Regions from separate parts of the Marinomonas maritima genome, predicted to be linked through region 1. Evidence: predicted binding sites of a transcription regulator. Region 1 holds the regulator's gene; each other region holds the start of a gene.
The links. Region 1 encodes LexA, which represses DNA repair genes until DNA is damaged. Its sites were predicted from a motif close to TACTGTNTANNTANACAGTA; they were not measured.
Positions count from the first base shown of each region.

Region 2: recN (DNA repair protein RecN) is a predicted target of LexA. The motif match lies at 2,813-2,832, and genes of this name have one in related genera.
Region 3: dinB (DNA polymerase IV) is a predicted target of LexA. The motif match lies at 2,376-2,395, and genes of this name have one in related genera.

Region 1 is NZ_JAMZEG020000002.1:911,013-915,307, forward strand. It holds gene dinG (ATP-dependent DNA helicase DinG) at 1-1,862, opposite strand, end outside; gene lexA (transcriptional repressor LexA) at 1,932-2,552, shown strand; gene M3I01_RS10360 (hypothetical protein) at 2,612-2,878, opposite strand; gene M3I01_RS10365 (DUF6586 family protein) at 2,881-3,348, opposite strand; gene topA (type I DNA topoisomerase) at 3,345-4,295, opposite strand, start outside.
Region 2 is NZ_JAMZEG020000003.1:581,416-585,710, reverse strand. It holds gene M3I01_RS15030 (RnfH family protein) at 1-248, shown strand, start outside; gene M3I01_RS15025 (outer membrane protein assembly factor BamE) at 245-562, opposite strand; gene fur (ferric iron uptake transcriptional regulator) at 632-1,042, shown strand; gene recN (DNA repair protein RecN) at 1,115-2,785, opposite strand; gene grpE (nucleotide exchange factor GrpE) at 2,971-3,549, shown strand; gene dnaK (molecular chaperone DnaK) at 3,652-4,295, shown strand, end outside.
Region 3 is NZ_JAMZEG020000003.1:505,541-509,835, forward strand. It holds gene M3I01_RS14615 (alpha/beta hydrolase) at 1-142, opposite strand, end outside; gene M3I01_RS14620 (hypothetical protein) at 234-1,214, opposite strand; gene dinB (DNA polymerase IV) at 1,288-2,349, opposite strand; gene M3I01_RS14630 (LPP20 family lipoprotein) at 2,754-3,395, shown strand; gene M3I01_RS14635 (flagellar assembly protein FlgT) at 3,398-4,295, shown strand, end outside.

The DNA.
Region 1 (4,295 bases):
CACGTTAAATAGTCACCAGGCAAGTCCACACCCTCAGCGAAACTCGCCAACCCGAGTAACAAACTCCCTTTCCCACTATCAATGCTCGCTCTATGTGAATCCAAAATCACGCGCTTAGATTGCTCCCCTTGCATTAGCAATATTTCTTGTAGTCCAGCAGACAGCGACTTAGCCACCTCTTCCATCTGACGACGAGAAGAAAAAAGCACTAAACTGCCTTTTGCTATATTCACATGCTCATCTAGATAAGTAATAATTTCAGCGGTATGTTGCTCAACACGATTAGGCTCATGTTCCATATCAGGCACCACTAGCAAGCCGTTCTTTTGAAAATCGAACGGACTTATAACACGTAAATATTCACTTTCTTGAGGTACACCTGAGCGCATATTAAATCGATGGAACTGATTCAATGCTGTTAACGTCGCTGACGTCACGACCGCACCAAAACACTTATCCCATAACTGCTGCCTTAATGTATTAGCCGCAAGAATAGGCGACCCTCCCAATTCAATATCCTGCTCCATTCCCTGCCCAGACAAAATCAGCCAGCGAGCATTAGGCGGGTAATTTTGATCATCGACGGTAGAATATAAGCGCCACAAGCCCACACTTTGCTCCAGTCGCCCGAGAATGACGCCCAATATAGGCTGCCAAGTCTCTGCCGTTTCCGGTGTCACACCCATGCCCTCATTTTGTTTGGTCTTTTTACATTCATCTTGAATGCTTTCGATGTTTTTAAATAACTTTTGATAAGACGTTTGCAGGCTGTACGCCAACTGACGAAGCTCATCCGGAACGAGGCCAAATTCAAAACGATGCTGGTTATTTTCTTGATCCAAGCCTAACCCTTGAATATAAGGGGCTAGACCCTGCTGTGCGTATTGGATGAAATTCACAATACTTTGTATTTGCTGCGGAACTTTTAGCAACAACTGACCAGTAAGACTGACATCATCTGTCAACTCCTGCTTCAAGTTGACCAAGTTTTTCTCAAGCTGACGAAGCCAAGCAATACTTTGCTGCAAACGCACTTCATGCCGAAAATGACCTATCGCTTTATCTGGAAGATGATGACCCTCATCAAATACATAAATAGTCTCTTTTGGCGGTGTAAGTATTGCACCACCACCCAGAGACAAGTCGGCTAGCACCAAATCATGGTTCGCCACGATAACATCTGCCACTTCAATCTCAGCTCTCGCTTTAAAGAACGGACACGCAGAATAGTTAGCACAATTTCGATTTGTACACTGTTGGTGATCGGTGGTTAAGCGACGCCAATCTTGATCTCGAATAATGCCTGCCCAATTATCTTTATCGCCATCCCATTCACCTTTACCCAATGCGGTGTCCATTTCTTGGTAAAGAGCGGTATTCACATCATCCGAGTTAAGGTGTTGCTCAAAAAGACCAGCGAACATGTCTTCCATGGCCTGTTCTTCTGAGCTTAAAAAGCCTTCAAGGTTATTCAGACACAAATAGCGCCCTCGCCCTTTCGCCAGTGTGTATTTAAAACTCAACTCAGTATGTTCAAGTAGATCTGGCAACTCCTTATGAAGAATCTGCTCTTGTAGCGCCACCGTGGCAGTAGATATGATTAATTTAAGGCCTCGAGCTTTCGCAATAGGGATTGCAGCCAAGCAATAAGACAAAGTTTTACCTGTGCCTGTGCCCGCCTCAATGACAGCGACATGTTTTTCATCGAGTCGCTCGCCCTCACTACCTTGTTTTATATTACCCAAAGTTCGTGCGATGGCGCCGATCATTTCCCGCTGGCCAGCCCTTGGTTTATGGGACTTCGCCTCTAAAGAGGCTCGGTAAGCAAGTTGTATTTGTTTTTTTAGTTCATCTGAAAGCATTTATATCATTGAGATTAGTTAAGAATACTGTATATAATAACAGTTACTGTATAAACAACCAGATAACCTATGATTAAATTAACCAAAAGACAATCTGACGTACTAGAAACCATTCGCGAATTTATTAGTGAAACTGGTTTTCCGCCAACCAGAGCTGAAATAGCTCGTCGACTTGGGTTTAAATCCCCCAATGCTGCCGAAGAACATCTAAAAGCCTTGTGTAGAAAAGGGGCTATTGAAATGCTCTCGGGCGCTTCTCGTGGAATTCGTTTAGTCAATCAAGCATCGAACGATGAACCAGAAGACCTTGGCCTGCCCATTATAGGAAAGGTCGCTGCAGGTTATCCGATTCTTGCTCAGGAAAATATTGCCTCTCATGTCAACATACCAGCAAGCATGTTTTCTCCAAAAGCAGATTATTTTCTTTCCGTCTCTGGAACAAGTATGAAAAATATTGGCATTATGGAAGGCGATCTTTTAGCCGTTCATAAAACCACCACTGTTCAAAATGGTCAAATCGTCGTTGCTCGAATAGGTGACGAAGTGACGGTAAAGCGATTTGAACAAAATGGCAGCATTGTTCGACTCATTCCAGAAAATGAAGACTTTAATGACATTATTGTTGACCTAGAAAGCGAAGAATTTGTTATTGAAGGTCTATCCGTCGGCGTTATACGCCAAGGAATTTAGCGTTCAACAAAAAGGCGAAGCCATCGCTTCGCCTTTTACCCTAACTATATATCTAAGACTCAATGCAGTATCTTCGGGCGCAACTCTTCGCCTTCAAGATATCCGGACTCTTCATCAAAATAAGTTTCGTCTGAATAAACAAAATCAATACCCGCATGAAACATGCATTTTGCCAATTCAAAATAACGATCCTTTAAAGACGATCGTGTGTCATCCGATATCTGCAAGGTTGCCAGTGGCATTGTTTCCTCTCCGTCTTCACTGGCTGGTCTGAGCACAATATCGCCGTTATCCAGCTCAACAATTTCTAGGTAGGACTCTTTCATATTCAATACTCTGATGACTCTTCTCTAAAACGTAACACCAACTCAACTAAACTAGCCAAGTAAAAGCCAACTGAAGCGCCCGCGTCACTTCCACGTCCGATGACATTATCATCTTCAACAATAGATCTGGCAGCACAACACTCTAGCTGAACCAAGTAAGCCTGATGCAACTGAGAACACCAGGAGTCTGAGCGAGATAACAAACCACTCAGTTCACTTAACACTGGCACCATCATCTGCTTCGCTTCCGCTTCAGCTAATAATTTAGCAACATCCAACGACCCAGATAATGAATAGGCAGAGGATACTTCTTTCAATAAACCATTCAGCGCACTTCTTAACTGAAAAATAGCCGAGCTTTCCAACCCTACCCCCAACCACTTTTCTTCGCTGCTTTGGCTTTCTTTAATAAAGCGCCTAGCCGTATCTATTTTTTGGTTCGTTAGGCTAGCAAAACTTACACTACTCATTTCTTCTTCTTACCTTCCTCGATGACCCATTTAGAACCAACAAAGTAAGCTTTCCAGCCTGTTGGCTTGCCGTCCTCTTCTGTCATCACATATTGTTCTTTAGTTTTACGGCTATAGCGAATAACAGTTGGGAGGCCATCACCATCCGCCACAGGGGCTTTGGCAAAGAAATGGTATTTAGGATCTATTTGATCCATGTAAGGAAGCAATTCTTTTACAAGGGGCGCACGCGTTTCTCTTTTACGAGGGAACTGACTCGCCGCCAAAAATAAACCTGTCGCACCATCACGTAAAATATAATGATCTTCAACTTTTTGACAAGCAAGATCTGGCATTGGAACAGGGTCCATTTTTGGTGGCGCAGCCTCACCACTCTTTAATAATTTACGTGTATTTTTACACTCTTCATTGGTACAACCGAAATATTTACCAAAGCGTCCTGTTTTTAACTGCATGTCCGAAGAGCATTTATCACATTCTAGCAAAGGCCCATCGTAGCCTTTTATCTTGAATGTGCCTTGCTCTACTTCATAACCTGAGCAAGATGGGTTATTACCGCAGACATGAAGTTTGCGGTGCTCATCCATCAAGTAGCTGTCCATCGCTGAGCCACAAATAATACAGCGATGCTTATTAATTAGAGCTTTAGATTCGCCCTCTTCGTCATCAACTGCAACAACATCATCCCCACGAATAAGGTTAATTGTTGCCTTACAGCGCTCTTTTGGCGGTAATGCGTAACCAGAGCATGACATAAATACACCAGTACTCGCTGTTCGAATTTGCATTGGTCGAGAACATGTCGGACATTCAATGTCCGTTGGTGTCGGCTCATTTAGCATCATGCCGCCATCTGGCGCTTCGGCTTTTGCCAAAACACCACTAAAATCTTTATAGAACGCATTTAGCGTTTTAATCCAATCTTTATGACCTTCAGCGATATCATC
Region 2 (4,295 bases), on a different contig from region 1:
AAAAAATCATTACGTTGGAGGTTGAAGAGGGCTGTACCGTTCGCAATGCTGTTCGTCATTCCAATATTACTGCTTTTTTCCCAGATGTGAATGTAGAAACTATTAAAGTGGGTATTTTTGGAAAAACGGTGCGTAATGCAGAAGAACAAGTGTTAAAAGAAGGCGAGCGCGTTGAACTGTATCGTGAACTGACGGTTGACCCTAAACAAGCTAGAGTCAACCGAGCAGCAAAAACAACAAAAAGTTAGTTGTTTTTGATTTGTGTTAGAACGCCATTGCTGAAAATTAATACTAGGTCGTTAGCATCACTTTTTTTGGTATCTGGCGCTGCATATCGAGAGGTGTATAAATAATGCCACTCGTCTGGTTTAAAGGTATCTTTTAACATTGGGTTCCCCAATAGATAAGTTACCTGAGATTCTGACATGCCAACTTGTAACTGTGACAACTGTTCCTTCGTTATAAGGTTTCCTTGTGTTACCGGAACCTTGTAAGGTGGTGGAAATAAACTGCATGCGCCAAGTGAAAGTGCTGCGCATAGTATAAAAACTGATTTTTTCATTTGTATTATCCTTACTCTGGTATGCTAATGATAAAGTAATTATCAATAAGATCGAATAGAGAATGACTCATGACTAGCGAAAATCAAGAGCTAAAGAAAGCGGGACTCAAGGTAACTTTGCCAAGAGTGAAAATTTTACAAATTCTTGAGACTGCAGGTGACCGCCATATGAGCGCGGATGATGTCTATCGTACCCTGCTCGATCAAGGTGAAGACGTAGGCCTAGCAACGGTCTATCGTGTTTTAACTCAATTCGAAACAGCTGATTTGGTTCAGCGCCATCACTTTGAAGCGGGCACAGCTGTTTTTGAGCTAGCGAAAGGTGATCATCACGATCACATGATTTGTTTAGAGACGGGTAAAGTAATTGAGTTCGTTGATCCTATTATTGAGCAACGCCAGCATGAAATTGCTGAAGCACATGGCTTCGATATTGAAGATCACAGCTTGATTATGTATGTACGTCCAAAGAAAAAATAAACGCTTTATTGCGTTATTAGTGAGTGTGAAGGGCTTAAACTGCAGAGTTTAAGCCCTTTTTTTAATTTCTTGTTACTGTAACTGAACATTCCCAAGCATTTCACGAGCGTGCGCTAGGGTTTGCTCTGTAAGTTCTAGCCCACCTAATAGGCGTGCAATTTCGTGAGTGCGTTCTTGGTCCTTTAATAATGCCACTTGTGATGATGTTGCTTCGTCCGCAACTAATTTACTGACGCGTAGGTGTTGATTACCTTGTGCAGCGACTTGAGCTAAATGAGTCACGCAGAAAACTTGTCCGCGTTTGCCAACAGAGCGAAGCATGCGACCAACTACTTCGGCGATACCGCCGCTGATACCAACGTCGACTTCGTCAAATACCAAGGTCGGAATAATTGATGTATGCGCGGTGACCACTTGGATACCTAAACTGATTCGTGACAACTCACCGCCCGATGCTACTTTACGTAGTGGTTGAGCTGGCTGTCCTGGGTTTGAGGCGATCATGTATTCTATGTCTTCAAACCCATTGGCCGTCACTTGATTAAGTGGTTGGCACTGAATAAAGAAGCGGGCATGAGGCATACCTAATCCATGAACTTGTTCTTCCACTTTTTGAGCGAGGTCGTCTTTTGCTGTTATTCGTTTTTCGGTCAATGTTGTGGCGAGTGCAGTTAGGGATTCGTAGGCTTGTTCTTCTTTTTCTTTCAGTGATTCTAGGCTTTCTTCACTGCCTTGCAGACTATTCAATTCTGTCTCGACACTTTCTCGCAGTATTAAAAGTGTTTCTGGGAGTGTTCTGTGTTTTCGAGCCGTTTCATAAATATCGGATAAGCGTTGCTCTACCTCGGTGAGGCGTTCTGGGTTTTGCTCCAGCGTATCTTGGTAGTGATGTAAGCTATCCGCGGCTTCTTGGGCTTGAATAAGCGCGGTATTCATCATATCGAGCGCGCTTTCGAGCTCTTTCGTGGTTGGGTTGATTTGATTGGCGCTATTAATGGCTTGATGTAATAAAGAGCAAACGTTGCCTTCGTCGCTGTCAATCAAAATGCCACTGGCTTGATAGGCTTTAAATTGCGAATCAGCAATGTTGGATAAAAAGGCTTGCTCGTTTTCCAGTGCTTCAATCTCACCTTTTTGCAGATCAAGCTGCTGGAATTCTTGAGCTTGATAGGCGAGGAGTTGAATTTTAGCATTCTGTTCAGATGATCGATTTTGTTGAGCGGACAGTTCTTCTTTTAGTTGTCGCCAAACAGCGTATTGCTGGTTTACTTTTTTACTTAAGTCGGTTAACTGGCCATAGGCATCAAGTTGTTGTCTTTGAGCATTCTTTTTTAATAAAGACTGATGTTCGTGCTGTCCGTGGATATCAACAAGTTGACTGCCCACTTCTTTTAAGTCGCTTAAGGTACAAGGACGGCCATTTATATACGCTTTCGAACGACCTTCCTTGCTGATAACGCGACGTAGTATGCAGTGTTGGTCATGTTCTAGGTCTCTTTCCTCAAGCCATTTATGAACGTGAGGGTATTGCTGTATATCGAAGCTGGCGCTTATGTCAGCTCTTTTTTCGCCATGCCTTACAACCGCAGCGTCAGTGCGATCACCTAAGCATAAAGACAAGGCGTCCACCATAATGGACTTACCGGCGCCCGTTTCACCTGAAATCACGGTCATGCCTTTTTTGAATTCCAGCTCTAGGGATTCAACAATGGCGAAGTTGGAGATAGCGATACTGGTCAGCATAGAGTGCTCCGAGAAAGAAAATATTTTATATGGTTATTTATACAGTAGTTGGCTGTTTTTTGACAAGACTAGTTCGCAAATTTAATTCCCATGAAATTAATGCGGTTTTAGTATTGAAAGGCAAAAAGCTGTCCCCATATAACCAGCACAGAGAAAGAATTGTTTCTGTTATTTGGAGTTAAAGAATGAGTGAGCAGCAAAAAAATCCTAATCTAGACGCGGAGCAAGTTTTGAAAAGCGAAACGCAAAACGAAGCAGTAGAAGAACTTTTGGAGCCTGAAGCAGAGCTTTTAGAGGAAGTTACTGAAAATGATGAGCTTACAAAAGCATTAGAAGAAGTCGCTCAGTATAAAGAAGCGGCACTTCGAGCTCATGCCGATGCGCAAAATGTGCGCCGTCGTGCGGAGCAAGATGTTGAAAAGGCACATAAATTTGGTGTCGAAAAATTTGCGAAATCAATTGTGAATGTTGCGGATAACCTTGAACGAGCGTTGACATCGGCTCCTGAAACGGGTGAATCAGACCCTGTTCGTGACGGTGTTGAGCTTACGTTAAAAGACTTGCTTGAAACCTTAGCGCGTTTTGAAGTGGTCGTGGTTGATCCACATGGCGAACCTTTCAACCCTGCATTACATCAAGCTATTACCATGGTGCCAAACCCTGAGTTAGAGCCAAACACGGTAATGGATGTTGTGCAAAAAGGTTATACGCTCAATGGCCGTCTATTGCGTCCGGCAATGGTTGTTGTTTCAAGCGCGGCTTAAATTGCCTGTCATTTTTTTGACACCAAGCGCTTGAAATATAAAAAAGCGGACCCAAATACAGAATCATCATTGTAATAAACGAATTTATTGGAGAGACAAACCATGGGTAGAATCATTGGTATTGATTTAGGTACAACGAACTCTTGTGTTGCCGTATTAGATGGCGAGAAAGCACGTGTAATTGAAAATGCTGAAGGCGATCGCACCACACCGTCTATTGTTGCTTATGCAGATGATGGTGAAGTGTTAGTCGGTCAATCTGCTAAGCGTCAAGCGGTAACAAACCCAACAAATACTGTGTTCGCAGTTAAGCGTTTGATCGGTCGTAAGTTTAAAGATGATGTTGTACAAAAAGACATCTCTATGGTGCCTTACAAAATCGTAGCTGCTGATAATGGCGATGCATGGGTAGAAGTGAAAGGCGAGAAGAAAGCGCCACCACAAATTTCCGCTGAAGTTCTTAAGAAAATGAAGAAAACAGCAGAAGACTTCCTAGGCGAAAAAGTAACAGAAGCGGTTATTACTGTCCCTGCTTACTTCAACGACTCTCAGCGCCAAGCAACAAAAGACGCTGGCAAAATCGCTGGTCTAGAAGTGAAACGTATAATCAACGAACCAACAGCAGCTGCTTTGGCTTATGGCCTAGATAAAAGCACTGGCGATTCTACTATCGCAGTTTATGACCTTGGTGGTGGTACGTTCGATATTTCTATCATCGAAATTGCTGACGTAGATGGCGAGAAGCA
Region 3 (4,295 bases), on a different contig from region 1:
CTTTGAGATCTGGTGACAACGACATAGCCGGAACCAAGGATTCAAAATCATGCCCGTCTGAACCAAGACCGTGCAACCAAATAATAGCCGCATCCGGCTCACTGTTCGTTTCTACTAAGACAGATGGCAGTAATTCGCTCATTTTTAACACTCCAAAAAAATAGGCTATCGCAATTTGCCATAGCCTATCATATTGACGTTTTTCACTCGACTGTTGACGAGTAACTAGCTGTCTAATGCTCAACGGGGAAGCGCATTTCGACCACCTCCTGATTTTTATTTAATTTAAAAAGAACATCTGCACGTTCCGGCATCACAGCCAACATATGACGAGTCAAGCGTTCGTAATATTGCATAAAACGTTTTAATTCATTACAAGACATTATTTTTAAATCAATCGTATCAAGTAAGATCCCATGAATGTCATGAAGATGGTCTTCCAACATTCGCTCCTGTTTATTACGCCAATGATAGACAACATCATAACTAGGCGCTTGCATCCATGTCATAAGATCAATTTTTGCAAACAGCGCCTTATAATCGTCTTTCAACAACTGGTTAACAGTGTTTCGCCACAATCCATCGGCATCCATTTCCTCCTCAAGTTGATTTATCGGACGATACAGAGTGTCATTGATAGGCGGTGCACCAACACACCACCCTTCGAATAAAACCACATCAACGGGGCCTTGAACTTCTTGCCATAAATGCACCGCTTTTCGATCATCAACCGATTTATCAAAACAGGGAAACTTCATTACCTCCCCATCCTTCAGATTTTTCAGCCTTTCAAAAAGCGTCAACGCAAAAGCAACATCATGCGTTCCAGGCACACCTCGTACAGAAAACATAGAGGTCGTTTCGTTAGCAAATTTAAGCCGATCATGATGCGTGCTGTATAAATCGTCTAAACTCAACACAATACAATTCAGATCAAAACCTTTATTCAATATACGACTAATAACACTACAAAAAGTTGTCTTGCCGCACCCTTGCGCACCGCCAACTCCAACAATTAAGGGCCCTCTTCCACTCTCCGCTTTTTGGCTCAACCAAGTGGCAAAAGGCAGGTACAAAGGATCCATCTGATCAATCAATGACGCATCCGCATACAAACAACTCAGGGTTTGTTCCACTTCAAAGCGTAATCGATGGGACAAAGGATCGGGCATACTTAGATTCGTACTGCTAAATTTTTCCTGCCGTTTTAACATAATGAACACCTCCTTCACGTTTTACTCTGCTGAGTATAGTAAGCCTTGAGAGGATTGATCAAATTTTACACAACTAAAAGAAAGGTAAGGTTAACTGAAGCGGCTTTGGTGGTGACAATCGATACCCAACACCAATAAGACGTACCGGACGTCGGTAACGCTCGTATGCTTGTTGCAATAACGTCAAAAACACGTCATCAGATAATTTATTTTTTATGGGCTGCTCTATCGTTGTTTGCTTAAAGTCATCAAATTTCATCTTGAGATAATACTTACTAAGTTGTGATTCAAAGTTTCGCCCTGTCATACGTTTTTTTAAATCGCTTAGCAAAATAGGCAACACTGTTTGGCATTCTTTGAGGTCCGGTAAGTCTTTTGAAAAAGTATGCTCGACTGAAATGCTTTTTCTTTCTCGCGATACGGAAACAGGACGATCATCAATACCAAGTGCAAACTGAGACAAACGAAAAGCCATGCTGCCGAAGTTTTTTTGTAACACAGCAAAGTCTAATGTTTGTAAGTCAGCGCAGTTGAATACACCCAATGCCGCCAACTTTTCCTGTGCTACACGACCAATACCAGAAATTGACTTAACAGGTACCGTGGAGACAAATTCAAATTGCTTCTCAGGCGTTACTACTGTCAAACCGTCCGGCTTATCCCAATCACTTGCCACCTTCGCAATGAACTTATTAGCCGCCACACCCGCAGAAACCGTAATACCAACTTCCAACCATATTCTTGAGCGTATTTCCTCAGCAATCCGTGTGGCGCTGCCTTGAAAGTGTGGCGAATCTGTCACATCAAGATACGCTTCATCCAAGGATAAAGGCTCAATAATATCGGTAAATTCTCGGAAAATAGCGTGCATTTGCGTAGAGGCCGTTCGGTACTTATGCATATTACCGGGTAACACTCTCAATGCAGGGCATAGGCGTTTGGCAACCGATGTCGGCATAGCGGAGCGAACGCCATAAACTCGAGCAGCATAATTCGCTGTAGAAAGAACACTGCGAGTATTTTCCGGCCCTCCAATGGCGATAGGAATATCTCGCAAGCTTGGGTCATCGCGCATTTCTATAGCAGCGTAAAAACAATCCGCATCAACATGAATAATTTTGCGATTTTGCGACATAGCCTTCAAAAAAAACTGTATAAAAAAACTGTATAAAAAAACAGTATACACCAATTAATCACTTCCACTCCACACCACAAAAAATGCAATTTTTTTCTCTAGAAAAAACACTCTCACTATAAAATGTTCTAAATAATTTGAAAAAATGCACCTAAAGAACCGTTTTACTATCAAAAACAAAGAAAAAGCGTTTTTTTCGATGCCCAAACATGGACGCTAGAGCGTAAAATGGTTTACATTTTGTTCATTAGATTAGCCATGTTGAAAAACAAAGGGATTTTCGAACACATTATTCAGTTAATTCCTGCAGCATTAACTCGCTCAATTGAAACAGCACTATGCAACACATACTACTTTTCAACGCAGGATATCAAGGCAAAGACATCCATATAAAGGGCACCACCATGACACTAACACTTCGAATTTTTTTAATAGCCATAGGTGCAATAACGCTCGCCGGTTGTCAAAATCTTAACCAACCAGGGACCGCTGGAACAGGCAGCCCTTGTACTACTGTCTCACCGTGTAACGGTAATACTGTTGGAAATAGTAATAGTGCACCTTACGGTTACGCCCAAAACGGCGCACTAAATGCAAACAACACCATTGCCGTTATTAAACAAGAGCCTATTATTGTCACTGCCACTGGCTACGCTGCCACAATGACAAACAAGCGCTTATCCAAATCTCAAGCTCGTATCATGACCCTGCGTAGTTCAATGCTAGATGCTTACCGAAACTTATCTGAACGAGTTTATGGTTTGAAAATCGACGGTTCCAGCTCATTGAGCAACATGGTGATGCAAAACGACGAACTAAGAACCTATGTAGATGCGTACTTGGTTGGAGCCAAAGTGGTGTCACAACGTGAGCATGAAGACGGTACATTCGAAACCGTCGTAGAAATGGCACTGCAAGAAAATTTTCGTCAATGTTTGAGTTCTAGCAGCGTACAAACAGATCCGAACTGTAAAATTCAACCCGGTTACCGCGCAATAAACGTTCAGAACTCTACACCGACGACTAACTTCTATAGTATTGAATAATGATGTCGTCCTTGAAATATTTATTAATCGTCTCTATTGCCTTATCTTTGCCTCTCACCGTTTTTTCAAAAACGGTTGATGCGGTCGGTGAAGCGGTTATTTATAACAACGACGTTTCCGATGCGCGCTATAGAGCGACTCAACAAGCGATAAAACAAGCTGTGCTTGAGTCAGGCTCTAGAGTCAATGTTAAAGATGAACTTTATAATGGCGAGCTTGAATCTAGCCTAGAAATACGAAGCTCTGGACACGTCCAAAAGGCTCGTATCATTTCTGAAGAACAAAACGGCGATTTCCTTAGGGTCGTTGCTCGTGTAGATGTCACACCAGACTCTCAGTGCAGCACTGGCCCAACAAGTTATTATAAAAAAACCGTTGGCATTACTGGATTTGAGCTACAAACACCTCAGCAAGCAAGGCTGGGGGAGCTGAGCAATATATCCAGAGAGCTCCCCAAAGGCCTAGCGGATGAAATAAATAAACAGGGCTATCTACGAGCGCTGACAGCCACAAACATTGCTATCTATCCCGACCTATTAAATGCGCCTTCTTCCACCAACTATGATGGCTCCTTAACGAACGTCACACGAATCAGCGAACAACTTGGCGTTCAATATATTGTTAGCGGCGTTATTAGAGATATTGGTGAAGTCTATTTAAGACGTCCTAATGATAAAGACGAAAAAGACGCTTTAGACGAAGGAATTGATAAAGAAAGGAACTTTGTGGTCGATATATATATATATGATGGCTTCAGTGGCGCGCTATTGTTCGAGCACAGATACAGCGAGATAGGGAACTGGGACATATCCGATCACGCAAGAATTGGTTTTGGAAGCGCAAAATTCTGGACAGTGCATTATGGAAAAGTAGTACAACAAGCATTAAAAGAAAGCGCTT